Regions from separate parts of the Mesorhizobium sp. B2-3-14 genome, predicted to be linked through region 1. Evidence: predicted binding sites of a transcription regulator. Region 1 holds the regulator's gene; each other region holds the start of a gene.

Region 1 (8,014 bases):
TCCGAGCAGCGCGCGCAGTTGCAGCCGCCACAGGTTCGCCCCAGGTTGCCCGCGACGGCCGGCGGGCACAGGCTGGATATCCTGGTGGCCGAGGACAATGAGGTGAACCAGATGGTGTTCACGCAAATCCTCGGCGAGACCGGCTATGGTTTCGAGATCGTCGGCAATGGCCGCAAGGCGCTCGACGCCTTCGGTACGCTCAATCCGTGCATGATCCTGATGGATGTCTCGATGCCGGAGATGAGCGGTCTCGAAGCGACGGCCGCGATCCGCCTGCTGGAGCAGGAGACCGGCACGCATGTGCCGATCGTCGGCGTCACCGCGCATGCGCTCAAGGGCGACCGCGAGCGCTGCCTGGAGGCGGGCATGGACGACTATCTGCCCAAGCCGATCAGCCCCAGGGCCCTGCTCGAGAAGGTAGAGCGCTGGGTCGGCGCCGGCCGTCAGGTCCACCGCAACGCGGGATAGAGCCCGCGTCGCCTGAATTGCGGGATCCGGCGAGGCAATCAGGGAATCAGCGGGAGATTCGCTGCTACCGCTGCGTGCAATGACTATGGTGCGATCGCGCCATATCAAAGGCGGCGTCCAGCCGGAACAATAGCGAAATCGAATTCCGCTCTTCTCAGTTACGGGCGGGAGCAGCGACCGCCTGCAAGAAACAGTGTCACTCTACCCCAACGGACCTGTTTTTGGCGATGGCCCGGCCATGACACGCTCTGGCTGCGAGCAACGCGCTCCCGTCCGGATTTTCTTCATTTGGGAAAAGCCTGGTCGAGTCCGTGGTGATTCCAGCCGTCGGACGGCTCAAGCCCCTGATTCCGGCGGCAAACTCGGACCGCGCCGCGAGCGCCCGAGATCAGCGTCTTTCGCGTTGCCGGCAACGCGTTACCGGGCTGACATGAAACTGTCATGCGACTGTTATAATCGAAGGCTATTGGCCTCAGCGGCGCCGGCAAGAAGTGGCGCCGAGAGACCATCTTCCGAACAGGAGCAGGCCACATGAGACATTTCATCCGCTCGGCGGCCGTTGCGATTGCAATGGCTGCGGCGTCCACCCTCACCCTTTCCGCAGCAATGGCAGCTGACCTTTCCGGCGCCGGCTCGACCTTCATCTATCCGGTGTTCGCCAAATGGGCCGACACCTACAAGAAGGACACCGGCATCGGCCTCAACTATCAGTCGATCGGTTCGGGCGGCGGTATCAAGCAGGTCATCGCCAAGACCGTGACCTTCGGCGCCACCGACAAGCCGATGTCCGACGCCGATCTGGAAAAGAACGGCCTCGTGCAGTTCCCGATGGTGATGGGCGGCATCGTGCCGATCGTCAACCTCACGGGCATCAAGCCGGGCGAACTCGTCCTCGACGGCAAGACGCTGGCCCAGATCTATCTCGGCGCGATCACCACCTGGGACGATGCCGCGATCAAGGCCCTGAACCCGGACCTTAAGCTGCCGTCGACCGCTATCGCCGTCGTTCATCGTTCGGACGGCTCGGGCACGACCTTCAACTTCACTGACTACCTCGTGAAGCTCTCGCCCGACTGGAAGGACAAGGTCGGCTCGGATACGGCCGTCGAATGGCCGACCGGCGTCGGCGCCAAGGGCAGCGAAGGCGTTGCCAACACCGTCAAGCAGACCGACGGCGGCATCGGCTATGTCGAATATGCCTATGCCAAGCAGAACAATCTCTCCTACTCCAAGATGCTGAACGCCGCCGGCAAGGTCGTCGAGCCGTCGCTCGAATCCTTCGGCGCGGCTGCTTCGAACGCCGACTTCAAGGGCGCCAAGAACTTCAACGTCATCATCACCAACGAGCCGGGCGACGCCACCTGGCCGATCGCTGCCTCGACCTGGGTGCTGATCCACAAGACCCCGGACGATGCCGCGGCCACCGGCGAAGCGCTCAAGTTCTTTGCCTGGGCCTACAAGGACGGCAAGGAAACCGCCAAGGCGCTCGACTATGTGTCGATCCCCGATAGCGTCGTCGACCTGATCAAGGCTTCGTGGAAGGCCGACATCAAGGCCGACGGCAAGCCCGTCTACGCCGGCGAGTAATATCTTTCTGGAGGAGCGCCGCCCCGCGGCGCTCCTTTTCAATCAACACAAAGAGCCGAGCTTGACATGAGCGCTGCCCACGAAGCCTTGCCAGCCATTCGAGGTTCACGCGACGCCACCGTCAGACGGTTCGCGTTGACCGATTCGATCTTCCATGGGCTGACCCGCGCCGCCGCCATTCTCGTGCTGGTGCTGCTCGGGGGCGTCGCCGTCTCGCTGTTCGCCGGTTCCTGGCAGGCACTGTCGACCTTCGGCTTCTCCTTTCTGACCACCGAGAGCTGGAATCCCGTCACCGAGAAATTCGGCGCCCTGGCGCCGATCTATGGCACCATCATCACTTCGGCCATCGCCATCCTGATCGCTGTGCCGCTCGGCATCGGCATCGCCATTTTTCTTACCGAGCTTTGCCCGCGTCCGCTTCGGCGCCCGATCGGCATGGCGGTGGAACTGCTGGCCGGCATTCCTTCGATCATCTACGGTATCTGGGGCCTGTTCGTGCTGGCACCGTTCCTGCAGACGACAGTGCAACCTTTCATCATCAACGTGTTCCACGGCATTCCCGGCCTTAACAGCCTGTTCGCCGGGCCTCCTTATGGCATCGGCCTGCTGACCTCGGCGATGATCCTGGCCATCATGATCCTGCCTTTCATCACCTCGATCACCAAGGATGTGTTCGACACGGTGCCGCCGGTGCTGAAGGAGTCCGCCTACGGCATTGGCTGCACGACCTGGGAGGTAACACGCCGGGTCGTCGTCCCCTACACCCGCATCGGCATCATGGGCGGCGTCATGCTTGCGCTCGGCCGTGCACTCGGTGAAACCATGGCGGTCACCTTCGTCATCGGCAACGCCCACCGGATCAGCGCCTCGCTGTTCGCGCCGGCAACGACGATCTCGGCAACCATCGCCAACGAATTCACCGAAGCCGTCGGCGATCTCTACACCTCCTCGTTGGTGGCGCTCGGTCTGATCCTGTTCGTCATCACCTTCCTCATCCTTGCCATCGCCCGCTACATGCTGATGCGCATCGATGCCCGTACCGGAGTCTGACCGATGTCGACAGCCGCATCGCTTCACCAGAGCCGCAAGCGCAAGAACGGTGTGATGATGACGCTCTGCGTCATCGCCGCCGGCATCGGCCTTGCCTGGCTGGCACTGATCCTCGGCGCGCTGCTCTATAAGGGCCTGTCGGGCGTTTCGCTCTCAGTGTTCACGGAAATGACCCCGCCGCCCGGTGATGCCGGTGGCCTGCTCAACGCCATCTACGGCAGCATCGTGATGACCATTATCGGCATCGTCGTCGGCACGCCGATCGGCGTGCTGGCCGGCACCTACATGGCCGAATATGGCCGCTTTTCGAAGCTCACCACCGTGGTGCGCTTTATCAACGACATCCTGCTGTCGGCGCCCTCAATCATCATCGGCCTGTTCGTCTACGAATTGATGGTGCGGCCGATGGGGCATTTCTCGGCCATCGCCGGTGCCGTGGCACTGGCCATCCTGGTCATTCCCGTCGTGGTGCGTACCACCGAGGACATGCTCAACCTTGTGCCGAACGCTTTGCGCGAGGCCGGCACGGCGATTGGCGCGCCGCGCTGGGTGGTGATTCGTTCGGTGGCCTACCGCGCGGCGATGTCCGGCATCGTCACCGGCATATTGCTGGCCATTGCCCGCATTTCCGGCGAGACGGCGCCGCTACTCTTCACAGCGCTCAACAACCAGTTCTGGTCGAGCAATCTCAATGCGCCGATGGCCAGCCTGCCGGTGACCATCTTCCAGTTCGCTCTCAGCCCTTACGAGGAGTGGCAGCAACTGGCGTGGACCGGCGCACTCATAATCACATTGACGGTTCTCGCGCTCAGCATCTTTGCGCGCAGCCTGACCGGACGCAGAGAGGACAAATGAGCCAGATGTTGTCTCCAGACATGACGATTGCGACAGAGGCAGCCGCCAAGGCGAAGATCGAGGTCAAGAACCTCAATTTCTACTACGGCCAGTCGAAGGCGCTGAAAGACATCACCTTGTCGCTGCCCGAGCGCAGCGTGACGGCCTTCATCGGACCGTCGGGTTGCGGAAAGTCGACGCTGCTGCGCGTCTTCAACCGCATCTACGAGCTCTACCCCAAGCAGACCGCCGAGGGTCAGGTGCTGCTCGACGGCCAGAACGTTCTCGACCGCTCGCAGGACCTCAACCTGTTGCGCACCAAGATCGGCATGGTGTTCCAGAAGCCGACGCCGTTCCCGATGTCGATCTATGAGAATATCGCGTTCGGCGTCCGGCTCTATGAGAAGATCGGCAAGGCCGAGATGGACGGCCGTGTCGAGCAGGCGTTGAAACGCGCCGCGCTGTGGAACGAGGTCAAGGACAAGCTCAATGCCAGCGGCCTCAGCCTGTCGGGCGGCCAGCAGCAGCGGCTTTGCATCGCCCGCACCGTGGCGGTCAAGCCGGAGGTCATCCTGCTCGACGAACCGGCCTCGGCGCTCGACCCATTGTCGACCGCCAAGATCGAGGAATTGATCGACGAGTTGCAGGCCGACTACACGATCGTCATCGTCACCCACAACATGCAGCAGGCCGCGCGCGTGTCGAAGCAGACGGCTTTCATGTATCTGGGCGAGCTGGTCGAATTCGACAAAACCGAGAAAATCTTCACGTCGCCTCGCGAGAAGCGCACGCAGGACTACATCACCGGCCGCTTCGGCTGATCTCACGCATACGAGGACCAGGATCATGGCCGAACACACAGTCGCAGCCTTCGACGAGGATCTCGGACAGATCAGCAGGCTGATCAGCGACATGGGCGATCTCGCCGGCACGATGGTCGGCGGCGCCACCAAGGCGCTGCTGAATTCCGACAACGCGCTGGCACAGCGCGTGGTCTCCGACGACGCCATCATGGACGCGCGCCAGCGCGAACTCGATGATCGCGCCATCACCCTGATCGCCAAGCGCCAGCCGATGGCCGACGATCTGCGTCATGTCGTCGGCTCGATCCGCATGGCGGGCGATCTCGAACGCATCGGCGACCTTGCCAAGAACATCGCCAAGCGCGTCGGCTCGGTCGGCCTCACCGCCACGCCGCGCGACCTGTCGCATTCCATCGACTCCATGGCGCAGCTGGTGCTGATCCAGGTGCAGGGCGTCGTCGAGGAATATGCGGCCGGCGATGCCGCCGCCCTCGCCAAGCTCAGGAATGACGACGAACGCATCGACGTCAAATACACTTCGGTCTTCCGCGAACTCCTGACCTACATGATGGAGGATCCCCGCAACATCACGGCTTGCACGCATCTTTTGTTCTGCGCCAAGAATCTCGAACGCATCGGCGACCATGTGACCAACATCGCCGAGAATGCGTATTATGTGCTGACCGGCACGCAACTGCCCGCCAACCGTCCGAAGCAGGACGAGACGGCGATGTCGGTGCCGGCGGCTTGACGGCAGGGATGATCGATCGATGATCGCGCCACGCATCATGGTGGTGGAGGACGAGGAGCCGCTGGGCGTGCTCCTCCGCTACAACCTGGAGTCCGAGGGTTACCAGGTCGAGGTGGTGACACGCGGCGACGAAGCCGAGATACGCCTCCAGGAAAACGTGCCCGACCTCCTGGTGCTCGACTGGATGGTGCCGGCGGTTTCCGGCATCGAACTCTGTCGGCGCCTGCGCATGCGGCCCGAGACGGAGCGATTGCCGATCATCATGCTGACGGCGCGCGGCGAGGAGAGCGACCGCGTGCGCGGCCTCTCGACCGGCGCCGACGACTATCTGGTCAAGCCGTTCTCGACGCCGGAATTCATGGCCCGGGTCAAGGCGCTGCTGCGCCGCGCCAAGCCGGAAGTGCTGTCCAGCGTGCTCAAGGTCGGTGACATCGTGCTCGACCGCGAATCGCACCGGGTCTATCGCAAGAAGAGCGAGATCCGGCTCGGACCGACCGAGTTCCGGCTGCTCGAATTCATGATGCGCCATCCCGGCCGCGTGTTCTCGCGCAGCCAGTTGCTCGACAATGTCTGGGGCGAGACGATCTACATCGACGAGCGCACCGTGGATGTGCATGTCGGCCGCCTGCGCAAGGCGGTCAACAATGGCCGCATGCCCGATGTGATACGCACCATCCGTGGCGCGGGCTACGCAATCCGCGAGGATTGAGATCAGGCCACGTTCTTGCCGGATCTCACCTGCACGCCCGGCGCGAAGATCTCCTGGTCGACGAAGGTGAGCGCGCGCATGGCGCAGCCCTCGCGGATCAGCGGCAATTCGTTCGGCTCTGTATCGAAGGAAATCGACGTCGAATGCTGGCCGCCGGCGGTCTGGGCGATGGCCTCACGCAAGGCCGGCTCGATCAGATCGAAGGCGGCGGCGCTGACGCCGACCATCGCAACCGGCGCCGGATCGATCAGCGCGAACAAGCTGCCAAGGCCATAGCCCAGCGCCTCGCCGGCCTTGCGATAGGCCTCGCGCTCCGGTCCGTCTCTTTCGCGCGCCGTGGCCGCCAATGCGCGCATGTCGGCGTCGCTGACGTCGACCGGTTTGGCGTCCTCACCCATCTGTCCTGCATTACGCCAGATGGCATAGTTGCCGGCATAGGCCTCGACGCAGCCGCGCCGCCCGCAGCGGCAGAGCGCGCCGCCGGGGCGATGGATCATGTGGCCGAACTCGCCGCCTGAGGAATGGGTGCCGGTGAACAGCTCGCCCTTCAGCACCAGGCCCATGCCGATGCCGTGCGAGAGCAGGATGGCGATGAAGTCGTCGCGGTAGCGCTCGGGGTCGCGCCAGCGCAGCGCCACAGCCATCATGTTGCAGTCGTTCTCCATGGTGGCGGGGATGCCGAATTCGGCTTCGAGTATATCGGCGAAGGCAATGTCCGTCTGCGGCGTGATCGGCGACCACAGCATGGCGCGCGCCTCGGTGTCGGTGATGCCCTGGATCGCCAGCGCGATGCGGGCAATGCTGGCGACATCGAGGTCGGGATCCTCGAGGCGGCGCCGGACGATGGCCACGCATTCGCCGATCAGCGCCTCGCGCGACATGGTCAGCGTGTCCAGCCGGCGCTGCTCCTCCGATATCACCTGGCCGGCGTAGTCGATGACGGCGACGGAGAGGAAATTCAGCGACAGCACCACGGTCATGACCGTCGCGGCCTCGGGGTTGAGACAAAGGCCCACCTGCGGCCGGCCGCGTTTCAGTGAGCCGGCCTCGTTCGGCTTGCCTTCGCTCAGGATACCTTCGCCGATCAGGTCGGCTGATATCGCCGATATGGTCGAGTGGCTCAGGGCGGTGGTGGCGGCGATCTCAGTGCGCGAGGGCTGGCCACCCCGGCGCACGGCTCCAATCACCATTGCGCGGTTGCGCCGGCGCAGATCGTCGTGGCGGATTCCGACCGACATGATTTCCCTCCCCGTCGCCGCGGTTCTTGACGCCCCCTCGAACACCTCCGGCACGGGTCGAATACTGGCAGAAGCGGCTGGGGCTGTCATTTATTTATTGCGGGGCTCGAAAAAAGGCTTCCGGCACCTCAAAATCCGTCAGAATCGATGTTGACAGTGTTCCGGCGATGGACCAGTGTTTTTTCGAGGCTCGAAAAAATTAGGGCCTTTGTGCCGGCCTTAGGGCCAGTTTGGTCGCGCCACACGCGGGCGCAGGGAGGATATCATGAAGAGATTCACAGTCGCCATTCTGGCGGGTGTCGCCATGTCGCTGACGCTGGCGTCGGTCGCGCAGGCAAAGGACAAGGTCATCGGCGTGTCGTGGTCCAACTTCCAGGAGGAGCGCTGGAAGACCGACGAGGCGGCCATGAAGAAGGCGATCGAGGCCGCGGGCGACAAGTACATTTCCGCCGATGCGCAGTCCAATCCCGGCAAGCAGCTGACCGATGTCGAGAGCCTGATTTCGCAGGGTGCCAATTCGCTGATCATCCTGGCGCAGGACGCGTCGGCCATCGGCCCGGCGGTACAGAAGGCG
Region 2 (8,014 bases), on a different contig from region 1:
GGACAAGGTCCTGCTGAAGCCAATGACCGGCCCCGACATCGAACGCCTTTACATGCTGCGCCGCGACCTCCTGCGCCTGCGCAACGCGGCATTGCCCCTGGTGGAAGTCTGTCGCCGGCTGACCAGCGCCGACCTGCCGCAGATCCATTCGGCCATGCACCCGCTGTTCCGCGACGTTACGGATCATATCCGTACCGTCCAGGAGAAGATCGACAGTCTGCGCGAGGTGCTGGCCTTTGCCTTCGAGGCCAGTCTTCTGGTCGGCCAAAGCCAGGAAACGGCGATCTCCAAGAAACTCGCTTCATGGGCGGCCATCCTGGCGGTGCCAACCGCATTCGCCGGCATCTACGGCATGAACTTCACCGACATGCCGGAGCTGAAGATGGAATATGGCTATCCGATGGTGCTGGCCACCATCGCGCTTATCTGCTGCTTCCTTTATTGGCGCTTCAGGAAGAACGGCTGGCTGTGAGGAAGTCGGTAGTCAGTAGTCAGTAGTCGGTAGTGGTTGGTGGGAGCGCTTGTTTCCTCACTACTCACCGCTTATCTATTCCGCCGCCGCTCCGCCGCCGGCTGGAACGCCACGCGGGCATGGTATTTACAGTAGGGACCGGTTTCAGCGGCTTCGTTGCCGCAGAAATTGAAGTCCTCCGAAAGTGGATCGCCGTTCGGCCATTTGCAGGTGCGCTCGGTCAGTTCGACGAGCTGCAGATGCCGTGAGATAGGCACTACGACGTTCTCGACCGGACGGATGTAGTGCCGCGCCACCGGTTCGGCGTCGAATTGCGTCTGAAGGGCCGTCGCGCCGATCGAAGTCGTGACGTGGCGTGCCGTGCTTGCGGCGCGCGCCACCGATTTCTGGACGGTCGATCCCTGCGTAGCCTTCTTCTGGCGCGCCGGCGTCGCTGTTGCGCGACCGCGACCCGACAGCTTCAGCCGGTGCACCTTGCCGATGACGGCATTGCGGCTGACCCCTCCAAGCTGCGCAGCAATCTGGCTTGCGCTCAGACCCTCCGACCACAGTTTTCTCAAGAGTTCTACCCGCTCGTCAGTCCAGTTCATGACCGCGCTCCTTATAAGCGTGCGGCAATCAGAATCCATTCCCGACCCAGCACCACTGCTGGGGCAGACACCACATATATCTGGTGATTAGGTCCGCCGCACGAAATCTAGTTATTTCTCGACTACAACTACTCTATGCGCTGACTCGGTGACAAGAGTCCCAAGTGCAACACGAATCGGTTTTTTCGGTTTTCCCCAACTTGCCCGGTCGCTCATGAGCCGGCGTTGCGTCGGGGAGCTTGCCGCGCGCCACTACGCGACGTTTTCGTTGACTTCATGGCCGAAAAACACGATAAGCCGCAGAAGGCCGCCGCTTTGGCGGCTTTTTTGATTTTCCGGTACCGGAGACGCATATAATGAGCGGTTCGGCGCTTTACGAGACCTTTGCTCGCGCACCCCTGGCCTTCGACCATGGGGAAGGCACTTGGCTGGTTACCGACAAGGGCGAGCGATATCTCGATTTCGCCGGCGGCATCGCGGTCAATTCGCTTGGCCATGGCCATCCGCACCTTGTCGCGGCCCTCACCGAGCAGGCGGCGAAACTCTGGCACGTCTCCAATCTCTATGAGATCCCGGGGCAGAGCAGACTTGGCGAGCGGCTGGCTGATGCCACCTTCGCCGACAAGGTGTTCTTCACCAATTCCGGCGCCGAGGCGCTGGAATGCGCGATCAAGACGGCGCGGCGCTACCACTTCGTCAAGGGACATCCCGAGCGCTTCCGCATCATCACCTTCGAAGGCGCCTTCCATGGCCGCACGCTGGCGACCATCGCGGCAGGCGGCCAGTACAAATATCTCGAGGGCTTCGGACCCAAGGTCGAAGGCTTCGACCAGGTTGGCTTCGACGACATCGACGCCGCCGAGAAGGCGATCACGCCCGAGACCGCCGCGATCCTGATCGAGCCGGTGCAAGGCGAGGGCGGTATCCGCCCAGTACCGACACAGTCGCTCAAGCGGCTGCGGCAGCTCTGCGAACAGCACGGCCTGTTGTTGATATACGACGAGGTCCAGTGCGGCATTGGCCGTACCGGCAAGCTGTTCGCGCATGAGTGGTCTGCGGTGACGCCCGACATCATGGCAATCGCCAAGGGCATTGGCGGCGGCTTCCCGATGGGCGCCTGCCTTGCCACCGACGAGGCGGCCGTCGGCATGACCGCCGGCGTGCACGGCACCACATTCGGCGGCAATCCGCTCGCAATGGCGGTCGGCAACGCCGTGCTCGACGTCGTTCTGGAAGACGGCTTCCTGGAGGATGTCCAGCGCAAGGCGCTGCTGATGAAGCAGGGGCTAGCCTCGATAGCCGACGAATTCCCCGAAATCGTCGAGGATATCAGGGGCACCGGGCTGATGCTCGGCCTCAAATGCGCGATGCCCAACGGCAAGGTGAACATGGCGCTGCGCGACCAGCATTTGCTGGCGGTTCCGGCCGGCGACAACGTCATTCGCCTGCTGCCACCGCTCACCGTCACCGACGCCGAGATTCACGAAGCGCTCAACCGCATCCGCGCCGGCGCCAAGGGCCTGTCGGAGGCGATCGCCTCCGCCGCCGCGAAGTAATCCGGAACCATTCCTGATGTCAGTTCGCCATTTCACCGATCTTTCCACCGTTTCCGAAGGCGATTTGCGCTTCATGCTGGATGATGCGGTGACGCGAAAGGCGCGTCTCAAGGCCGGCGAGCGGACCAAGCCGCTCGAAGGCAAGGTGCTGGCCATGATCTTCGACAAGCCGTCGACGCGCACGCGCGTTTCTTTCGACGTCGGCATGCGCCAGCTCGGCGGCGAGACCATCATGCTGACCGGCACCGAGATGCAGCTCGGCCGCTCCGAGACAATCGCCGACACCGCCAAGGTGCTGTCGCGCTACGTCGATGCGATCATGATCCGCACCACCTCGCATGAGCGGCTGCTGGAGTTGACCGAGAATGCCACCGTTCCGGTGATCAACGGACTGACCGACGACACCCACCCTTGCCAGCTGATGGCCGACATCATGACTTTCGAGGAGCATCGCGGTCCGGTGGCCGGCAAGACGATTGCCTGGACCGGCGATGGCAACAATGTGCTGCACTCGCTGCTCGAGGCCTCGGCACGGTTCCGCTTCAACCTCAACGTCGCCGTGCCCGAAGGCAGCGAACCGGCGCAGAAGCATGTCGACTGGTCCAAGGCGCATGGCGGCAAGCTGCATTTCACCCGCTCGCCCGAGGAAGCCGTCGACCAGGCCGACTGCATCGTCACCGATTGCTGGGTGTCGATGGGACAGGAACACCGTGCTCGCGGGCACAATGTCTTCTCGCCCTATCAGGTCAACGCGGCGCTGATGGCCAAGGCCAAGCCGGATGCATTGTTCATGCACTGCCTGCCGGCCCATCGCGGCGAGGAAGTGACCGACGAGGTCATCGACGGGCCGCATTCGGTGGTCTTCGACGAGGCCGAGAACCGGCTCCATGCCCAGAAGGCAGTGCTTGCCTGGTGCCTCGGTGCTTGAAGTGTCTTGGGGCTTGAAGTGTCTTGGGCGCCCGAAATGCCCAGGCGCCTGAAATGCCCAGGCGCTTGATCTGCGGCGGCGCGATGCCTATCTGCGCCGCATCACGCAAATCAAGCGCGTTTGGACGCATGTGCCCACCAGGGCCGCATGGCCGCGCCCTGGAGCTTTGTCATGTTGGAAAGCCATCAAGTGACTGAACATCACCCCAAACTCGGCGAGTTCGGCTACGCCGGCGACGATCACGTCGTTCCCTTCGAGGTCGGTCCGCTCGACGTGCGCGGCCGCACGGTCCAGCTTGGGCCGATGCTCGACGCCATCCTTGGCCGCCACGATTATCCCGAGCCGGTCGCCCGCCTGCTGGCGGAAGCCTGTGTGCTGACGGTTCTGCTCGGCACCTCGCTCAAATTCGAAGGCAAGTTCATCCTGCAGACCCGCACCGACGGGCCTGTCGACATGCTGGTCGCGGACTTCTCCACGCCCTCGGCACTGCGTGCCTATGCACGCTTCGATGCGGATCGGCTCGAAGCACTGGTCGCGGCAGGCGAGACGTCCCAGCAGACGCTGCTTGGCAGCGGCGTGCTGGCGCTGACCATCGACCAGGGCGCCCATACTCAGCGCTACCAAGGCATCGTCCAGCTCGACGGCGAAACGCTGGAAGACGCGGCGCGCACATATTTCCGTCAGTCGGAACAGATCCCGACCGATATCAGGCTCTCGGTCGCCAAGCTGCTGACGCCCGGGATCGGCGGCGCGCGCGAGCAATGGCGCGCCGGCGGCATCCTGGCGCAGTTCCTGCCGCAATCGCCCGAGCGCATGCGCATTCCGGACCTGCCGGGTGGGGACGGCGATCCGCGCGAGGGAGTCCACGATCCGGCTGATAATTCCTGGCAGGAACTCCTGGCCTTGCTCGGCACCATCGAGCCGACCGAATTGATCGACCCGACCATCGGCGCCGAGCGGCTGCTCTATCGTCTGTTCCATGAGCATGGCGTGCGCGTCTTCGGCGGCGTTCCCGTGGCCGACCAGTGCTCATGCTCCCGCGACAAGATCCGTGGCATCCTCGAAGGCTTCTCAGCGCAGGAGATCAAGGACAGCACCGAGGATGGCGGCATCCATGTCGCCTGCGAATTCTGCTCGACGCAGTACGACTTCGATCCAGCCGAGTTTGCGGCTCAGTAAAGCCTTTCCTTCTCTCCGTTCTGCGGGGAGAAGGTGCCCGAAGGGCGGATGAGGGGCGACGCGACCGTCGGCCCTCAGTTCACCGTGCGCCTTGTCCCCGGCAGATCGAGCGAGAAGGCCGGGATGGCGATGTCGAACGTCTCGCCGCGCTTGTTGCGCATCGTGTAGCGTCCGACCATGATCCCGGAGGGTGTCGAGAGCGGGCAGCCGGACGTGTACTGATAGCTGTCGCCGGGATTGAGTTCCGGCTGGTCGCCGACAACGCCCGGCCCGCGGACCTCCTCGACCCGGCCGGCACCATCGGTGATGTGCCAATAGCGCGACAGAAGCTGCACGAACTCGTCAGACTGGTTGTCGATCGTTATCTGATAGCCCCAGACGTAGCGGTTCTCCTGGGGATCTGAACGATCCTCCAGATAGAACGGCCTGACCTGCACTTCGATGTTGCGCGTCACGGCGCGGTACATGAGCGGCTCCAAAACAATCCGACGACTTTCGACGCTCGCGGTGAGCAGGTCAACGTGCGCGTCTTGTCGCGCCTGGGATTGAAACGCAGGTGCCGGCAAAGAATGTCATTTAAGTGACACACGACAATGGTGGTGTGCGCGAACCGGGCGACTCGGCCCTCTGTCGAACTGTTGAAAACGGCCGCGACGCGGGCCGACTTCCGGAGTGACCAGATCTCGATGGAACTCACTCTCATATCCGCCTCGCTTTCGACCGCACTCATCCTCTCAAACGCTGCCAGCATCCTGCTTGCCGCTTCACAGCTGAAACGGCGCACCACGATTGCCCCGCCGGCGGGCAGATCGCCGGCGGTGTCGATTGTCGTCCCGTCGCGCGGCGTCGAGCCATTCACACATGAGACGCTGGAACGCGCCTTCGCGCTCGACTGGCCACGCTACGAACTGATCTTCTGCGTCGCCCATGCCGACGACCCGGTGGTCAAACTGATAAACAGGGCGATTGCCCGGTTTCCGCAGGTGCCGGCCCGGCTGTTGATCGGCGACGACCGTGTCAGTGCCAATCCAAAGCTCAACAATTGCGTCAAAGGCTGGGAAGCGGCGCGCCACGACTGGATCATTCTTGCCGATTCCAACGTTCTGATGCCGAGGGACTATGTCGAGCACATGATGGCGGCGTGGCAGCACGGTACCGGCCTTGTCTGCTCGACGCCGATCGGCTCCAGGCCAGATGGTTTCTGGGCCGACGTCGAATGCGCCTTCCTCAACACATTGCAGGCCCGCTGGCAGTATGCCGGCGAGGCGCTCGGCCTCGGCTTCGCGCAGGGCAAGAGCATGCTGTGGAACAAGCCGATGCTGGACGCCAATGGCGGCATCCGCGCGCTGGCCGCCGAGATCGCCGAGGACGCCGCCGCGACCAAGCTGGTGAACGGCCTCGGCCTGCGTGTCAACCTCGTTGCGGCGCCCTTCGAGCAGCCGCTCGGCCAGCGCACGTTTGGCGAGATCTGGTCGCGCCAGGCCCGCTGGGCGCGCCTGCGCCGCGTCACCTTCCCGCTGTTCTTCGCGCCCGAGATCCTGACTGGCGCGGCGGTCCCGTTGGCTCTTGCGCTGATTGCCGCGGCGAGCGCCGGCGTCAGTCTCTGGGCAACCGCGATTGCCGTGCTGGCGGCGTTCTATCTTCCGGAATGCGCTCTGGCCCTGGCCAAGGGTTGGCACGTCTCGACGCGCATGATCGCGGCGACGGTCGCGCGGGACGTCATGCTCCCGGCCATCTGGGCGCGCGGCTGGCTCGGCGGCTCCGTCGACTGGCGCGGCAACGCCATGACCATCCGCACCAAGACGGCGGAACTGGAGGAGACGCCGTCGAGCGCCTGATCGCTGCTGACGACGCTGCCTGGACGAAACCTATTTGGCGGCCTTCAAGGCTTGGGCGATATCTTCCAGCAGGTCGTCCGTATCCTCCAGGCCGACCGACAGCCTGAGCGTACCTGGCCCGATGCCGAGTTCGGCGCGGGCCTCATCGCTGAGGTTCTTGTGGGTGGTCGTCGCCGGATGGGTGATCAGGCTCTTGGCATCGCCCAGATTGTTCGAGATCAGCACGATGTCGAGGGCGTTCTGCAGGGCGAAGGCCGCCGGCTTGCCGCCCTTGACGTCGAGGCAGATCAGCGTCGAGCCACCCGACATCTGCTTCTTGACGATATCGGCCTGCGGGTGGTCGGCGCGGCCGGGATAGATGACGCGGGCGATCTGCGGCTGCCCGGCCAGGAAGTCGGCGATCCTGCCGGCGCTCTCGGTCTGCTGGCGCACGCGCAGCGGCAAGGTTTCCAGGCCCTTCAGCAGCGTCCAGGCGTTGAACGGCGACAGGCTGGGACCGGTGTGGCGGAAATAGTCGTGCAGGTTCTCGTCAATCCACTTCTTGTCCGACAGGATGACGCCGCCCAGGCAGCGGCCCTGGCCGTCAATGTGCTTCGTGGCCGAGTAGACGACGATGTGCGCACCAAGCTGCAACGGCTTCTGTTGCAGCGGCGTGGCAAAGACATTGTCGACGACCAGCCGCGCGCCGATCGAATTGGCAAGCGAGGCGACGGCGGCGATGTCGACGACCTCGAGCGTCGGGTTGGTCGGGCTTTCCAGGAAGAACAGCTTGGTGTTCGGCCTGACCGCCTTTTCCCAATTGGCGATCTCGGTGCCGTCGACCAAGGTCGCCTCGATGCCATAGCGCGGCGCCAGCGTCTCGACCACCCAGCGGCAGGAGCCGAACAGCGCGCGCGCGGCCACGATGTGGTCGCCGGCCTTGACGCTGCACAGAAGGGCAGCCGTCACCGCCGCCATGCCCGACGCCGTGGCGCGCGCGTCTTCGGCGCCTTCAAGCGCGCACATGCGCTTTTCGAACATGTCGACGGTCGGGTTGGCGTAGCGCGAATAGATGAAACCAGGCTCTTCGCCCTTGAAGCGGGCCTCGGCGGCCTGCGCCGTCTGATAGACATAGCCCTGGGTCAGGTACATCGCCTCGGAGGTTTCGCCGAAGCCGGAACGCAGGGTTCCGCCATGCACGAGTGCCGTCTGAGGTTTCCAGTTGCGCTTCTTGGTGCTCATCGCTTTGTTCCAGACACAAAAAAACCGGCCGCGAAAGTCGCAACCGGTCCATACGGCCTTGCGGCCCGACGGTCCTTTAGCGACTTGTTTAACGTGGCTGCAAGCCGACCGGCCAAATCACCACGGGATAACGACCCTTTAGACCCGCGCCACGCTTGCGTCAATTGCCGGCTTCATTAAGACGTTTGTACCAAGGCAGGTTCCGCAGAAGTGCCCGGCGGTTTTGCGGC
Region 3 (8,014 bases), on a different contig from region 1:
TCGCCCAGAATATTTCACTCCCCAATCTGCCGGCGCATGCCAGGCGCTCGCTGGTCTCCGCAAGCGCCGAGACCGCCACCGCCGAGAAGCAGAAGAAAAACCTCGGCATCAAGGCGCCCTCCGTGCAGACGCGCACCGGCACGCTGTCGGGCGGCAACCAGCAGAAGGTCGTGCTCGGCAAATGGCTGGCCATGAACCCGAAGGTGATGATCCTCGACGAGCCGACGCGCGGCATCGATATCGGCGCCAAGGCCGAGATCTACGGGCTGATGCGGGCATTGGCCGACGCCGGCGTCGCCGTGCTGATGATCTCTTCCGACATGGAAGAGGTGATCGGCGTCTCCGATCGCATCGCCGTCATGCATGAGGGCCAGATCTCGGGCATTCTCGACAAGGATCAGTTCAGCCAGGAAAACGTGCTTTTGCTCGCGGTGGGCAAACCGGCGAACAGGCCGTAAGCGGAGACGACGATGACAAAGAAAGATCTCGGCCTGCTGATCCTGATCCTGGTGGTCGGGGCGATCGTCGCCATCATCAATCCGCGCTTCCTCTTGCCGATCAACCTCGCCAACACCTCGAACCTGATCGGCCTGTTCGGCATTCTCTCCATCGGCCAGGCCTTCGTCATCATCACCGGCGGCATCGAACTGTCCGTCGGCTCCGTTGTCGCGTTGCTGGGCACGCTGTTCATCGACTTCATCGCCGTGCGCGGCATGGGATGGCCTGTTGCCTTCGTGCTCATCCTGGTGCTCGGCGCCATCATCGGCCTGGCGCATGGCTGGCTGATCACGCGGCTCAAGCTGCAGCCCTTCGTCGTCACCTTGTGCGGGCTTTTGATCTATCGCGGCGTCGCGCGCTTCTACACCGCCGACGGCACCGCCGGTTTCGCCTTCGGGCAGAATTTTCCCGATCTCGAATTCCTGACCGCCGGCCGCTCCTGGGGCGTGCCGAACTCCTTCTTCGCGCTGATCGTCATCGCCATCGTCATGTGGGTGGTGTTGCACCGCTCGGTGTTCGGGCGCTATCTCTACGCCATCGGCAAGAACGAGGAGGCGGCGAAATATTCCGGCATTCGCACCGGCCGCGTCGTCATGGCGGCTTACGTCATCTGCGGCGTGCTCACCGCCCTGTCGGCGATCTATTTCGCCATGTACACGCGCTCGATCTCGCCGGCCAGCCACGGCCAGTTCTACGAGCTCTACGCCATTGCGGCCGCGGTGCTCGGCGGCTTCTCTCTGCGCGGCGGCGAGGGCTCGCTGATCGGCGTCATCCTCGGCACGGTGCTGCTGCAGGAACTGCAGAACCTCGTCAACCTGCTCGGCATTCCCTCCTCCCTCAACTTCGCGGTGATGGGTGGCGTCATCCTCATCGGCGTGCTGGTCGACCAGCAATGGGGTGTGTTCCGGGCGCGCCGGCGGATGGTCGATGCCGCCCGCAAGGGCGCGGTCGGCGCCGCCGCGGAATAGGTCAGTCCCGGCAGAAATAGCTTACCGGTGCTGGGCGCTGACGGGGTGGCGTGCCTTTCGCGGCCACCCTCTGGTGATCCGCCGTGCGGCCTTGGCTGAAATTACCTGCCGCTCTGGCGTGCGGCGCGGCGAACGCTTTGCAACAGGATGGCAAGGCAGCCGACCAGCAACAGCCCACCGCCAAGCAGCGGCGGCAGCGCGAGCAACTTCACCGCCGCGGTCACGGCGGCCACCAGGACCAGCGACAGCAGCGCCAGATTGCCGTCATCGACGAACATGCCGAAGACCTCCCTGGCAACGAGACGAAGGACGTTCATCGGGCGAGCCCTCCGGCTGCCGTTGGACTGATTCCGCGCAGCCAGCGCACCATGGCGAAGGACGCCAGCGCGACTATGGCGAAGATGGCGAGCAGGGCAAGATCGGCGCCAGGCCAATCGGCGCCGATGCCTTCGCCGGTCCAGAAGATGCCAAAGCTGGTCAGCATCAGCCCGACCACGAATTTGAGCGCATTCTCGGGCACGCGCGCCAGCGGCCGGTGGACGGCCAGGCCGACAAGCATCACCAGGATGAAAGCCGCCAGCGCACCCATGCTGGCGTAAAATGTCTGCCCATGCGCGGCGCCGACGGCAATGACGATGAACACCACCTCGACACCCTCGAGCAGCACCGCCTTGAACGAGGCCAGCCCGGCGAGGTAGTCGGCGCGCCGGTCGGCGGCCTGCCGGTGCAGGGCCGCGGTTTCCTTGGCGAAGGCCGCTTCCTCGTCATGCAGGGCAATGACGCCGACGCTGCGCAGGATGGCTTTTCGCAGCCAGCGCATGCCGAACAGGATGAGCAGCACCCCGACAACGAACTGCAGGGTGGTGATCGGGACCAGCGCCAGCAGCGGGCTGAAGGCCAGCACCAGAGCCGCCAGCACCGCCAGCGCCAGCGCGGCGCCGGTCAATGCCGGGCGCCAGCTGCGCGTCACTCCCACCGCAAGCACGATGGTGAAAGCTTCGACGACCTCGACCAGCGAGGCGAGAAATGCCGCCGCGATTGTCGAGAGGACGGGTGTCAGTGTCTGCATGAAGCTTCCTGTCTGGCTCGACCCTGATTCCTGGGGCGAATCCCCGGAGCGTAATCCAGAATCACCCTATGCGGCCAGCAGCCCGGAGCATTTCCAGCGACAGCGCAAGCAGGCGGGTGAAACAAGTCCGGATCAGATCAGGCCCGACATGTCGGAAAACGCCATGGCCTTACGCAGCACTTCGGCGAAACGCTCGCCGGCCACTTCGCGCGGACCGCTGTTGTCGATCGACGTGACACCAGGGCCGGACAAGCTCATATTGGCGCTGCGCGCCAGCCGCGCCAGCACCTCGCCGCGCGACTCGCGACCGCGCATGGCCAGCCGCTCGGCCAGCACCTCGGGCGAAGCGGTGATCTCGACGATCGCCAGATTGGCATAGCGCTCGCGCAAGGTGGGGATGATCGCGCGCGACACGTTGGCGACGGCGACATGTCCATTGGAAACAGACCAGTCGACATCGGCAGGCAGACCATAGCGCAGGCCATGCGCTTCCCAGGAGACGGCGAAAGCGCCGTCGGCATCGGCCTCGGCGAAGGCGGCGTCGGCCAGCGTATCGTGGTCCTCGCTCGCCGCATCGCTCGGCCTGGTGATGACGCGGCGCACGAACTCCAGCTGCGTCTCGTCGGCAAAGAGCGCCTTGGCATAGCCGATCACCGTGTCCTTGCCGGCACCGCTGGGGCCCACGACGGCGACAAAGACGCCGTGACGGATCGGAAAGGTTTCGGCGGACAGTTCGCGCTCGATCGAGGCCGACACCATCATGCCACCCGGCGCCCCTGCCGCCAGACGGTGCGCACGACCGGAACATGATCGTCGACGCGCACGCGCACCAGATCGGCGCGACGGCCCTGCTCGATGACGCCGCGGTCGTCGAGGCCGACGGCCTGCGCCGGGTTCTTCGAAACCATGGCGACGGCCTGCGGCAGCGAAATGCCTTCCACCATGTCGCCCAGGAAGAAGGCCGACTGGATCAGGCTGAAGGGAATGTAGTCGGACGACAGGATGTCGAGCAGGCCATCGCTGGCCAAGGTGCGTGCCGAGACATTGCCCGAATGCGAGGCGCCGCGCATGACATTCGGCGCGCCCATAAGCACGCCGAGCCCGGCGGCCTTCGAGGCCCGCGCCGCTTCCTCGGTGGTCGGGAACTCGGCGACCCGCACGCCCTGCTCGATGGCCTCGTCGACATGAGCCGACGTCGCATCGTCGTGGCTGGCGAGCACGATGCCGCGCTCCTGGCAGGCGGCCGCGATGAAGACGCGGTTCGGCCCAGAGTTGCGTGCCGATTCGGCCATCCGCTTCTCGCAGAATTTCTGGAAATCGCGATCCGAGAGTTTCAGCTTGCGCTGGTAGTAGTAGGCATAGGTTTCAAGGTTGACGAACTGGCGCTGGCCTGGCGCATGGTCCATCAGCGACGCCAGCTTGACCCGTTCGTCACCGTCGAAATTGGCGAATGCGTCGAGGCAATCCGGTGCTGAAACCTCGCAGCGAAGATGCAGGAAGTGATCGGCCCGCAGACGATCCCGCGCGACGCTGTCCTCGATCGCATCGGCCAGCTTGCGAATGTCGTCCAATGTCAGGTCGGCGTCCTCGTCCATGCCGACGCGCAAGGCATCGAGCACGGTCGTGATGCCGGCGGTCGCCACCTGCGCGTCATGGGCGAGCACCGCGGCGATCGGGTTCCAGCGCACTTTCGGCCGCGGCGCATAATGGCCCTCGAGATGGTCGGTGTGGAGTTCGACCAGCCCTGGAATGATAAAGTCGCCGCCCATGTCCTCGCCGGTCCGGGCAGCATCGCCATCGATGCCGGCGATCAAGCCATCGCGCAGCACCAGTGACCCTTCGACGATCTCGTCGGCAAGAACGATGCGGGCGTTGGAAAGAACAGTTTCGGCGGTCATTGCGGGTAGTCCTTGGTTCTTGCAGTCGGGTTTCGTTCAGGCGGTTTTCCGGGCCGGGCGGCGTCCGAGCGCGTGCTGGGAAAGCACCATGAATGGCGCGCCGGGTTCGGGTTCGACGAACAATGTCAGCGCGTCCACGAGCACGGGCTGGCGCAACACATCGGCGAACAGGCTGTCGATCGCCGCGCGCAGGCGAGGGCTTTCCTGTGGGCCGGCCCGGCCGGACAGGGTCATGTGGAAGCGGAAGGTCTCGAAGACATAGGGATAGCCCCATTGGCAAAGATTACGAAACTCGGCCGGCTTCAGCGAATCCGGGCTGCGCCGCTCGATCTCGGCCTCTGACAGCGGTGCGCGAAACCGGTCGAAATCGCGTACCACATTGTCGGCGAAGCGGTTGAGCGGAGGCAGCGGCCCTTCCGGCACCAGCGCGAAGAAGCTGTCGATCTGGCTGACGACCAGGCGCGGGATCGTGACGACAGGCGTAACCTCGGCAAAATGATCCAGCGCCGCGCGCAGCGAGGTCTCGGTCTCCGTGGCAGCCAGGTGGAAGGGCGCCTTCAGCGTCGCGTGAAAGCCGTAGCGGCGTGCCGAGGCGGTGTGGAAGGCCACTTCCGCCGCCGACAGATCGGCAACGGCCTCAACCGGCCTGGTCGCGGCACCGAACGGATCGCGGCCCAGCCAGTCGGCGGCGATGCGCGCCAGCGGCTCGTCCTGCCGGGGGGTGAAATAAATGGCATAACGCATGGGAAGTCCTCGTCAGAACCGTTGCCATAGGTGATTTCCATGACGGATTGACGAAGCTTTGACGGGTTTTAGAAGGCAAATCGACCCCTAGGGTCCTTAGCCGACGATTTTTCCCAGCTGGACCAATAAGTTCGGCCGGAAACGCGAGACGGTCAGGCCTTCATCAACCATTCGTGCTCGGGCGCATTGTGGAATTTCCAGGTCCGCTTCGGTCCGGCCATCACATTGAGATAATAGAGGTCATAGCCGTGGCAGGCGGCACAGGGGTGATAGCCCTTGGGCACCAGCACCACATCGCCGTCCTCGATCGCCATGGCTTCGTCCAGCGCGCGATGTCCGCTTTTGTCGGCATCGGTGTAGACGCGCTGGAAGGCAAAGCCCTGCGGCGGGTTGAGGCGATGGTAGTAGGTTTCCTCGAGATAGGATTCGGCAGGCAGATTGTCCTGGTCGTGCTTGTGCGGCGGGTAGCTCGACGTATGACCGCCGGGCGTGATGACCTCGACGACCAGCAACGAGTCGGCCGGCTGGCCTTCCGGCAGGATGTTGGTGACGTAACGCGTATTGGTGCCCTTGCCGCGCACCTCCTGGCCGAGATCGTCCGGTCCGATCACCCGGACCGGCAGGCCACCGCCAAGACCAGGCGCCGAGCAGACGCCAAGTTCCAGCTCGGTATCGGCCGTTACCGACCAGTCCGATCCCTGCGGCACGTAGACCGACCACGGCTTGCCATCGAAGGGCGACATGCGCTCGCCGAGCAGGCCGATATCCTTGCCGCCGGCTTTCGCGGTACCCTTGCCGGTCACGAACACCAGGCAGACTTCGCGGTCGTCCGTCTTTCCCGAGGCGCTTTCGCCCGGCTTCAGCCGATGCAGGTCGAAACCGACATAGGTCCAGCCGGCGCTTTTCGGCGTCACATGGGCGACGCGGCCATGGCCCTTGTCGGCTTTGACGAGCAGTTTCGACATTTTGTCTCTCCTATCCTAGCCTTCCAACTTCGTCATCCTAGGGCGGAGCAGGAGCGAAGCTCCGTCGCGAAGACCCTAGGATGACGAAGCGAGGGGCGTTTCGGCCAATCGCCGATGTGTGCGATCCGTTACGCTCGCAGTATCCAATCCACAAAACTGCTCGCGCCATGGACCGCCTATTCCTTCGGATCGGCCGGAGGCTTCGTCTCGTCGGCCGGCTTATAAAGATAAAAAAATTGCCAGGCGCCGTAGCCGGCAAAGCCGAGCGCGATGACGCCCCAGAACGGCGTGCCGGTGGCGAACTCGATGACCGACCAGATGAGGCAGACCGCGACGACGGCGACACGCCGCCACAATGGCCGGAAGAAGGGGTGCTCGGAATCTTTCATCTGGCCAGCCTACAGCAAGCCCGGCCCGGCGAGAACCCGATCAGGCATTCGGAAACCCTTGCGTCTCCACCGTGTAACCGGCTGATGTCATCACCCGCATCAGCTCCTTGTGGCCAACCTGCGCCATCTTCAGCGGCGGGTTCTTCTTCGGGTCCTGCTCGGCCTCGACCACGAACCAGCCTTCATAGCCGTGGTCGGCGAAGCGCTGCACGATGGCGCCGAAATCGAGCGAACCGTCGCCCGGGACGGTGAAGGCGCCGAGCGACACGGCGTCGAGGAAGGACTGCTTCGTACGGTCGAGCTTCTCGATCACGCCCATGCGCACGTCCTTCACATGGACGTGGCTGATGCGCTTGTGGTGGTTGTCGATGGCGCGCAGCACGTCGCCGCCGGCAAAGGCGAGGTGTCCGGCATCGAGCAGCAGTGGGATGCCTTCGCCGGAATGGCGCATGAAGGCATCGAGCTCCGGCTCGGTCTCGACCACAGCCGCCATGTGATGGTGATAGGACAGCGGCATGCCTTGCTCGGCGCACCATTCGCCGAATTCGGTCAGGCGCCGCGCGTAGGCCTTCATCTCGTCGCCAGTCAGCTTCGGCTTGGTGGCGAGCGGCTTGGAACGGTCGCCCTGGATCGAGCGGCCGACCTCGCCATAGACGATGCAGGGCGCGTCGACCGCCTTGAACAGGTCGATCATCGGCTGGATGCGGTCCTTGTTGGCAGCCATCTCCTCGTCCACCAGCGTGCCGGAAAACCAGCCGCCGCACAGCGTCACGTCGGCGGCCTTCAGGATCGGCAGCATGATGGCGGGGTCGTTGGGAAAGCGCCGGCCCATCTCCATGCCGGTGAAGCCCGCAGAGCGCGACTGGCGCAGACATTCCTCCAGCGACACGTCATCGCTCAGTTCGGCAAGATCGTCGTTCCACCACGCGATGGGGGACATGCCCAATTTGGCTTTCAAGTCGTCACTCCGGATTAGACAGTTCAATTTTTTTGGCGCTAGCGCCGCCCCTCATCCGCATGCCCGCACCTTCTCCCCGTATAGTGACCGGGAGAAGGGAGCTGGCGTCAATCGCCGACGCTCTGCATCCGCCGCTTCTCGTCATAGGCCTTGCGCGCGGCGTTCACTTGAGGCCGCGCCGAGACCTCGGGCACCGCCACGTCCCACCAATGGCCGCCGGCATCGGTCGAAACCAGCGGATCGGTGTCGATGACCAGCACGGTGGTGCGGTCGTTCTTCTTGGCTTTTTGCAGCGCGTTTTCCAGCTCGGCGATCGACGGCACTTTCTCTGATATCGCGCCCATGCTCGCCGCATGCGCGGCAAAGTCGATGTCGGGCAGGATTTCATGGCGCGAGTCCTGCAAGAGATTGTTGAAGTTGGCGCCGCCGGTCGCCATCTGCAGCCGGTTGATGCAGCCAAAACCCCTATTGTCGAGCAGCACCACGGTCAGCTTCAGGCCGAGCATCACCGAGGTGGCGATCTCG
Region 4 (8,014 bases), on a different contig from region 1:
CGGTTTTTTCTGCAAACAGGACTGATTGCGCCTAGTACGGCAAGGGTGCCGTGATGGATCGGGGCCGCTGGCCCCGATCCATTTTTTTGCGATCATCGGCTTGCTGGCCGGGCAACGCCAGCGTGGTGTCAGGAGCATGGCCGTCGACCGGAACGTCGGCGGTGAGGACGCGTTAACGTCGCGACCCCTGAACCTGGTGACGAGGTTGGCCATGGCCTTTCGCGATCTGACGCAAACTCAGAACGAAGCCGGCAGCGACGTCCTCGCGATCCCGACTGTCGCGGCGATGATCGCGGTGCTGTTTGCCGGCAGCACGGTGCTGACGCCTCTCTATATCGTCTACAAGCAGCAATTCGGCTTTTCGCAAATCACCTTGACGCTGATCTACGCGGTCTATGTCGTCGGCAATCTCGGCGCCCTGCTGGTGTTCGGCAGCGTTTCGGATGTCGTCGGGCGCCGGCCGGCGGCGCTTGCAGCCATGATCGTCGCCGTCATCAGCGCGGTTGTGTTCCTGTTTGCCGGCAATGTCGCGTCGCTCGATGTTGCGCGGATCCTGAGCGGACTTGGCATCGGCGTGGGCGCCGGGACGGGAACCGCGTGGATCGCCGAGCTTCTTCCAGAGGCCGGCAGGTCGCGCGCCAGCGTCATCGCCACCAGCACCAACTTTCTCGGCCTCGGTTTCGGGGCGCTTGTTTCGGGGCTGCTGGCCCAATACGAGCCGTGGCCATTGCGTCTGGTCTTCATTGTCTACCTGGCGACGCTCGCGGTGGTGACGATCATGGTCTGGCGCACGCGCGAAACGGTGATGAAGCCAGGCGGCCTTGGCAAGGTCTCCATGCGGCCGCGGCTTTCCGTGCCGGCGCAGATCCGTTCGCGCTTCGTGGCGCCGGCGGTGACCGGCTTTGGCGCGATGGCGTTGGTCGGCTTCTATGCGGCGGTGGCGCCGAGCATTCTGGCGCAGCAACTGCATGAGGCCAACCACGCCGTGGCCGGTGCGCTGTTCTTCGAACTGGCGATGGTCGCGGCAATCAGCATCGTGGCGCTGGCGCGGATGGGGAGCAGCAAGGCGATGCTGGCCGCGCTGGCCTTGATGATCCCAAGCACCATGCTTGTGGTGGCGGCGCAGATGCTGGCCTCGATGGCGCTGATGATCGCGGCGACGGCCTGCTGCGGCGTGGCGGCAGCGCTCGGCTATCGCGGCGGCCTGCAAGTGGTGAACGAGATCGCGCCGCGAGATCGCCGCGCCGAGGTCGTGTCCAGTTTCTTCGTCTGCTGCTTTGTCGGCAACGCCTTGCCTGTCATCGGCATCGGCGTCGTGTCGACCTATGCCAGTGCTGTCGCCGCGAGCCTGGCCTTCGCGGCCATGATCATCGCGTTCGCGCTGGTGGCGCTCGCCTTCGGGCTCGGACAGAGGCGCTGAGACCGCCGCGCCAGCCCGGCAAGGCACCTCGACAAGGCACGCCGGCAAGACAGGCCGGCATCAGCCGTTCGGCGTTTCAGGCGCCATGTTCGCGCGCTGGCGCGGCACGCCAAGCCCGGTGTCGGGCGGTTCGCCGGCAGCCGGCCTGTTCTCGATCATGTGCAAGCTGCGCCAGCCGCCAAAGCGGTAGTAGATCGCGGCCAGGATCAGAGACGTGATCGAACCGGCCGGAAAACTCCACCACAGCGCCTCCTCGCCGATCACGCCACGCATGTAATAGGCAAAGCCGGTGCGCACGACGAGCACCGAGATCACCAGGATGATCAGCGGCGGCATCACGGCACCCGTGGCGCGCACCGTGGCGAACAGCACGATGGTGATGCCGAACAGGATGAACGACCAGGACGCGGCCGTGTTGATATGGGCGGCGATATCGATCGCCGCGCTGTCGCTGCTCAGGAACAGGCTCAGGATCGAACGGTCGAAGACCCATAGCAGCGCGACGAGGGCGCCGGTCAGGACAAGGTTGAAACCGACGCCGGAGGCGGCGATGCGGCCGATCCGGTCCCAGCGACCGGCGCCGACATTCTGCGCCGCCATGGAAGAGACCGCGGCGCCGATGGCGAGCGCCGGCATCTGGATGTAGGTCCAGAGCTGCGCGGCGATACCGTAGGCGGCGGCGACCTGCGAACCGTAGGAATTGACGATGCCCATCACCGTCAGGGCCGCCGCCGAGATGACGATCATCTGCAGGCCCATCGGCACGCCCTTGAAGACCACGATGCGCAGCAGCGCCGCATCCGGGCGCAGCAGGACGAGATTGGCGCCGGCCAGCCGCAACGGATGCTTGCGCACGTAGAGCACGACGAGGATGGCGACGACGCTCACGGTCTGGCCGATCAGGGTCGAGGTGGCGGAACCGGCGATGCCGAGTTCAGGAAACGGGCCGATGCCGCGGATGAGCAGGGGATTGAGCACGATGTCGAGCACGACCGCCAATGCCATGAAGATGAAGGGGGTGCGTGAATCGCCCGCACCGCGCAGCACGGTCATGACGAAGGACAGAAGGTTCATCATCGGCACGGCGACGAAGATGATGCGCAGGTAGGAGCGTGCGAGCGGCAAGGCGTCGGCCGGCGTGCCGAGCGCGCCCAGGATGGCATCGACCCAGATCCAGCCGCAGACCGCGAACACCACTGAAACGAGGAAGAAGAAGGTGGCGCTGGTGCCGACGATGCGGCGCGCCTCGGGCAGGTCGCGGGCGCCGACCGACTGCGCCACCAGGATGGTGGCCGCCATGCCGATGCCGAACACCGTGCCGAGGATCAGGAACAGGACGAGGTTGGCGTTGGACGTCGCGGTCAGCGCCGACTCGCCGAGGAAGCGGCCCACCCAGACGGCGTTGACCGAGCCGTTCAGCGATTGCAGCACGTTGGAGCCGAGCACCGGCAAGGCGAAGAGCAGCAGCGTGCGCGGGATCGGGCCGCTGGTCAGGTCGCCGGTACGCCGGCGTGCGGGCATTTTTTCGTCCATGGCGGCCAACCTGGCAAATGTGACTCTGGCCCGCGACGATATCGCAGGCCGGACCGAGATGCACCCTGCGCCGAGGCGCAGTGACCGTCGATCGGTCAGGCACGCCGGAATGGAATTCCATCGGCAAGAACGTCGTCCGGCTGCGTGCGCTTATGAACCAGGACATCATCGACCTCCCGCTCAGGTCTTCGTGCGGCCCAACCTGTCGGCAGCCGGCAAGATCATGGCCGTGTCGAGCAGGACGGCCGAGCCGATCGATGCCGGCGTGCCGAAGGACGCGGAATTCCTGAAGTAGGCCTTCACCACCTGCTCAAGCGGACGCGCCAGGCGCGCCCGCTTGAGCAGTGATCGTTACTTCTTGCCGAGACCTGGCAGCGTGACCTGATAGACCAGGAACATGGTGTCGACATCGGCGCCGTCGTCGGCCTTGTAAGGCGCGCCGACCTGGAAGCCGTCCTGGGCGAGGAAGTCATTGTCGTTGCCGACGAACAGGAAATAGTCGTCGGGCAGCTTGGGATCGAGGACGCTGGCCAACGACATCGCTTCCCACTTCTCCGAAAGCTCGTTGTGGTCCTTCGCGCCGCCATTGTGCAGGCCGAAGTGGCCAAGCGCGGTGGCGTCGTTGATGTCTATGAACGGCGTCAGCTTGGCCGGCGTCACCGAGGGATCAAGCACGCCCTTGGGGGCGACCGGCTTGTCGGCCGCGTCGAAGGCGCCGCCCGCGATGTCGGTCGCGCCGGAGACGTCGACGATGTTGATCTGGCGGTAGAGCGAAGCGTCACCCTTCTTCAGGCCCTGGCCGTTGCCGCTGTCGCGCGCCAGCATCAGGAAGGACGTGGCCGAAAGCGCCACGATCTCGCTCTGCGCGGCGATTTTGGTCTTGCCCTTGGCATCCTTGAACACCGGCAGCGGCACGACATATTCATGCGCGAGCTTCAGATGGGCGAGGTCGGAGGCATCATAGACCAGCGCCCGCGTGTTCTGCCGTGTCGAGGGTGAATCGCCGCCATCCTGCCGGGGCGCCGACTGCAGCACGGCGATCAGGAACTTGCCGTCCGGCGTCATCGCCATGCCTTCGAGGCCCTGGTTGTTCTGGCGCCCGGTTTCGGGATCCTTCGGATCAGGGTCGGCGGCGCCCGGGCCGGGATTGTCGGAGGAGAAGTTCGGCGCTCCCTTGCGCATCGGCACGAGAGCCGCAGGCGGCTGGGTCGCCGACATCAGGCGGCCTTGCGCGGAGAACCTGTAGATGTTGGGGCCGTACTCGTCGGAGATGAACATCGAGCCGTCCGGCAGCCGCACGATGGCTTCATTGTCGAGCGCGAGCTTGCCATTGGTGGCGACGGGCAGCATGGGCATGTCGCCGGCCGCGGCGCGTACGTCCGACAGCGGATCGAGGCCGGTGGCATCGGCGTCCTTGTCGTCGGTGAGAAGCATGGTGTCGGCAAGCGTCGCCTTGACGCCCGTCTGCTCCTGGCCGGCTGCGGGAGCAGCGCCCGGCGCGACAGGCGTGAACTCGATGGCAATGGTGTTGAGGCGCGGCCGGTAGTCGGTGGTGCCGGCGACATTGTAGCCACGGTCGGGCAATAGCCAGAGCGATCCCTTGTAGGTGCCGGCATCATGCGTCCAGCCCGAAATGTCGATCGCCATGCCCGAGCCCGAGCCGAAGGTCTCGCCGAACTTGTCGCGCTGGTCGGCCGGGATGCGGCCGACGCCGACGAGGCCCTTGTTGATGTAGGCCACGCCATCGGCAAGCGCCGGGGTGAGGGCGGTGAACAAGGCCAGCGCGACGCCGAGCGAGGCGGTTCGGTGCAGGTGTTTCATGGACAATCCTCTTTGTGACGAAGCACGCCGGAGCGGCCGAAGGAAAAATGAAAAAGAGGTGCCGCATCGATGATGCCGCGCGTGCCTCCCCGAAAGCGATCTAAGGCGTCAACATGATGCTTGCGTGACAGTGGGCGACACGGGTCAGCCGGTATCTCCATGTGCTGATAAAAAACGCTGGAGAGCGGGAATTGGTGACCTCCCATGGAGCGTGCTTGGCGTACTAGACACTTATGTCTAGTACGGATATGATGCCGGCTTCGAACTGACCGGGAGGGGAAGCTTCGAAGCCGCACTATCGCGCAGTGGTCATCGGGGGTGGCGTTGTCGGCGCCTCGGGCGGATTTGGCTACACGATCGGCAAGAGCGTCGCGCTGGCGTTGGTGGACGACGATTTCGCCGGGGAGGGGATGGCGCTTTGCGTGCACATTGTCGGCGTCGAACGGACGGCGCGGGTCATCGCGGCTTCGCCCTACAGTCCCCAGGGCAGGGCGATGCGGCAATGAGGAGGAGTTTCTGATGGTCGATGACGCTGCACGGGATACAAGGCGCGAACGCCGGCGGGGACGCATGGGCGAGGCGGGCAGCGAATCAAGCCGCAAGCCCAATTACCGGTCGCTGAAGAATCCGTTCCTGCCGCAGCCGATCTTTTCCGACGACCAGGTGGCGTCGATCCACGGCACGGCGCTGCGCGTGCTGGAAGAACTGGGCATCAAGGTGCTGCTGCCCGAGGCGCGCGAGGTGCTCGCCCGCGCCGGCGCCCTGGTCGACCCCGACACCGACATGGTGCGTATAGGCCGCGACATGGTGGCGGTAGCCTTAGCCTCGGCGCCGCGATCGATCCACGCTTATGCCGGAGCGCGCGATCGCGACCTGTCGCTCGAACTGGGCTCGATGACATTCCTGGCGGGCTCCGGCGCGCCCAATGTCACCGATCTCGAGCGCGGCCGGCGGCCCGGGACGCTGGTCGCCTTCGAGGAGTTGATCAAGCTGGTGCAGCATTTCGACGTCTTGCACATGCTGGGGCCGTGCATCGAACCGCAGGACATCGACAATCGTTTCCGCCACTATGCCGTCAACCGGGCGCAGCTGACCCTGTCGGACAAATTCCCGTTCGTGTTCGCGCGTGGCACGCCGCAGGTCGATGACAGTTTCGAGATGATCAGGCTGGCGCGCGGGCTGTCCGAGGACGAGTTCCGCTCGGGCGCGCATTGCTACACCGTCATCAACACCAACTCGCCGCGCCAGCTCGACATTCCGATGGCGCAAGGCATCATCGATTTCGCCAAGGCGGGCCAGGTCCTGATCATCACGCCGTTCTGCCTGGCCGGTGCGATGGCGCCGATCACCGTGGCCGGCGCGCTGACCTTGCAGCATGCCGAAGCGCTGGCCGGGCTGACGCTGGCGCAGATCGTGCGGCCGGGCGCGCCGGTGGTCTACGGTTCCTTCTCCTCCAATGTCGACATGAAATCGGGCGCACCGGCCTTCGGCACGCCGGAGCACGTGAAGGCGACACTGGGTGCAGGCCAGCTGGCGCGCTTCACCGGTCTGCCCTGGCGCTCGGGCGGCGGCAGCGCGGCCAACATTTCGGACGCGCAGGCCGCGCACGAGACGCAGTTCGCGCTATGGGGCTCGGTGCTGTCGGGCGCCACCGTCTGCATCCACGCGGCCGGCTGGCTGGAAGGGGGCTTGAGCGTTTCCCTGGAAAAGCTGGTCACCGACATCGAGGCGCTGCAGACGGTCGCGGAACTTTGTGCGGCGACCCCCGGCGACGACGACGCAATAGGCTTCGAGGCGATCGCCGAAGTGCAGCCGGGCGGCCACTTCTTCTCGGCCGGCCACACCATGGCGCGCTACCGCACCGCCTTCTACGAGCCGCTGGTGGCCGACTGGTCGAATTTCGGCAACTGGACGCAAAGCGGCTCGAAGACCGCCACCGAACGCGCCACCGGCATCTGGAAGCGCACCCTTGCCGATTTCGAGCCGCCGGCCGCGGCGGCCGCCACGTCAGGCGTGCTCGACGCGTTCATCGCGCGGCGCACGGAAGAGGGCGGCGCTGCGCCGGTGTCGTGAGATAGTTCGCGGATCCATCATCCCGAATTGTGGCCGTGATCCCGGAACCCGCGGCGCGTCCCACGCATTCATGGATGCGGGCCAATGCCTGGCTCCATCCGCGAGCCGTTGAGGGAGGACGACATGGGTTTCGACCAGTACCACGAACCGCCGGAAGAACTGTCGCAGGAAGTGCGGACCTTTGCCCGCATGATCACCTCGCTGATCGAGGAGGCGGAAGCGATCAGCTGGTACGAACAGCGCATGTCGGTCGAGAAGAACCCGCAGGCCAAGGCGATCATGAAGAACGCGCAGAGCGAGGAGTTCAAGCATTTCGGCATGGACCTCGAATTCCTGCTGCGCCAGAAGACGGACTGGCGCGTGGAACTGAAGGAAATCCTGTTTACGACGGGCGATATCGTGAAGGCCGGGGAGCGGGGCGAGAAGAAGGTGGATTGAGGCGGGACGTCAGCCTTCGAGGCTGGCAGCCTCACACTGGCAGCACAAACCCGTCCAGCACGCGCTTCTGGCCGGCCTTATCGAAGTCGATGGTCAGCTTGTTGCCCTCGATGGCTGAAATGTTGCCGTTGCCGAATTTCTGGTGGAAGACGCGGTCGCCGACGCTAAAGGCGGACGGCGTGTCGGAGACGGATTTGGCGACCAGTTCACCGTCTATGGTGCGGCCTTTGACGCTGGTGCGGCCGGCGCCGTAGCCGGAGTCTGTTTCCCCATAGCCGATGCGTTCGACCTGATGGCCCGAACGCGTGCCCCAGTTGCGGTCGGTCGCCTCGGTGCGGTTGGCCTGCGCACGCTGCCAACCCGGCGTCGAATAGGTGTTAGAGAAGGCGCCGGATTTTTCCCCGCCGCCCGAAGTGCCGCCGATATTGTCGAAGCGCGAAGCGCCATAGGGGTTCTGTCTTCCTGCCCCCTGGCCGCCGCCGCGGCCGGATGCGAACGAGCCGCCGCCATAGGGATTGCCGTAGCCGCCATAGGAGTTGCCGGCTTCGGCGACCTCGACATGGGCTTCCGGCAGTTCCTCGAGAAAGCGCGACGGGATGGTCGATTGCCAGAGCCCGTGGATGAGGCGGTTGGAGACGAACCAGATATGCAGGTTCTTCTTGGCCCGCGTCAGCCCGACATAGGCGAGCCGCCGCTCTTCCTCGAGCCCGGAGCGGCCGCCTTCGTCGA

Evidence for each region. Region 1 encodes PhoB, which activates phosphate uptake and scavenging genes when phosphate is short. Its sites were predicted from a motif close to TGTCATNNANCTGTCAT; they were not measured.
Region 2: FJ950_RS01435 (ceramide glucosyltransferase) is a predicted target of PhoB. The motif match lies at 5,296-5,312, and genes of this name have one in related genera.
Region 3: FJ950_RS04585 (DUF1045 domain-containing protein) is a predicted target of PhoB. The motif match lies at 5,217-5,233, and genes of this name have one in related genera.
Region 4: FJ950_RS05445 (esterase-like activity of phytase family protein) is a predicted target of PhoB. The motif match lies at 4,888-4,904, and genes of this name have one in related genera.

Annotation. Positions count from the first base shown of each region.
Region 1 is NZ_VFVP01000003.1:321,179-329,192, forward strand. Features, by position in the region: gene FJ950_RS10430 (PAS domain-containing protein) at 1-468, shown strand, start outside; gene pstS (phosphate ABC transporter substrate-binding protein PstS) at 1,000-2,055, shown strand; gene pstC (phosphate ABC transporter permease subunit PstC) at 2,122-3,105, shown strand; gene pstA (phosphate ABC transporter permease PstA) at 3,109-3,960, shown strand; gene pstB (phosphate ABC transporter ATP-binding protein PstB) at 3,957-4,760, shown strand; gene phoU (phosphate signaling complex protein PhoU) at 4,786-5,493, shown strand; gene phoB (phosphate regulon transcriptional regulator PhoB) at 5,513-6,202, shown strand; gene FJ950_RS10465 (ROK family protein) at 6,205-7,440, opposite strand; gene xylF (D-xylose ABC transporter substrate-binding protein) at 7,706-8,014, shown strand, end outside.
Region 2 is NZ_VFVP01000001.1:319,617-327,630, reverse strand. Features, by position in the region: gene FJ950_RS01465 (magnesium and cobalt transport protein CorA) at 1-472, shown strand, start outside; gene FJ950_RS01460 (GcrA family cell cycle regulator) at 544-1,062, opposite strand; gene FJ950_RS01455 (aspartate aminotransferase family protein) at 1,419-2,618, shown strand; gene argF (ornithine carbamoyltransferase) at 2,635-3,546, shown strand; gene FJ950_RS01445 (Hsp33 family molecular chaperone) at 3,694-4,725, shown strand; gene apaG (Co2+/Mg2+ efflux protein ApaG) at 4,800-5,192, opposite strand; gene FJ950_RS01435 (ceramide glucosyltransferase) at 5,412-6,563, shown strand; gene FJ950_RS01430 (O-succinylhomoserine sulfhydrylase) at 6,594-7,784, opposite strand; SAM riboswitch at 7,841-7,918, opposite strand.
Region 3 is NZ_VFVP01000001.1:970,962-978,975, forward strand. Features, by position in the region: gene FJ950_RS04555 (sugar ABC transporter ATP-binding protein) at 1-458, shown strand, start outside; gene FJ950_RS04560 (ABC transporter permease) at 471-1,466, shown strand; gene FJ950_RS04565 (hypothetical protein) at 1,568-1,783, opposite strand; gene FJ950_RS04570 (COG4280 domain-containing protein) at 1,780-2,535, opposite strand; gene phnN (phosphonate metabolism protein/1,5-bisphosphokinase (PRPP-forming) PhnN) at 2,668-3,297, opposite strand; gene FJ950_RS04580 (alpha-D-ribose 1-methylphosphonate 5-triphosphate diphosphatase) at 3,294-4,433, opposite strand; gene FJ950_RS04585 (DUF1045 domain-containing protein) at 4,470-5,177, opposite strand; gene iolB (5-deoxy-glucuronate isomerase) at 5,330-6,142, opposite strand; gene FJ950_RS04595 (DUF3329 domain-containing protein) at 6,319-6,531, opposite strand; gene iolE (myo-inosose-2 dehydratase) at 6,572-7,489, opposite strand; gene iolD (3D-(3,5/4)-trihydroxycyclohexane-1,2-dione acylhydrolase (decyclizing)) at 7,597-8,014, opposite strand, start outside.
Region 4 is NZ_VFVP01000002.1:167,275-175,288, forward strand. Features, by position in the region: gene FJ950_RS05430 (MFS transporter) at 212-1,420, shown strand; gene FJ950_RS05435 (MATE family efflux transporter) at 1,481-2,941, opposite strand; gene FJ950_RS05445 (esterase-like activity of phytase family protein) at 3,305-4,774, opposite strand; gene FJ950_RS05450 (glycine cleavage T C-terminal barrel domain-containing protein) at 5,080-5,280, shown strand; gene FJ950_RS05455 (trimethylamine methyltransferase family protein) at 5,294-6,847, shown strand; gene FJ950_RS05460 (hypothetical protein) at 6,971-7,285, shown strand; gene FJ950_RS05465 (UvrD-helicase domain-containing protein) at 7,317-8,014, opposite strand, start outside.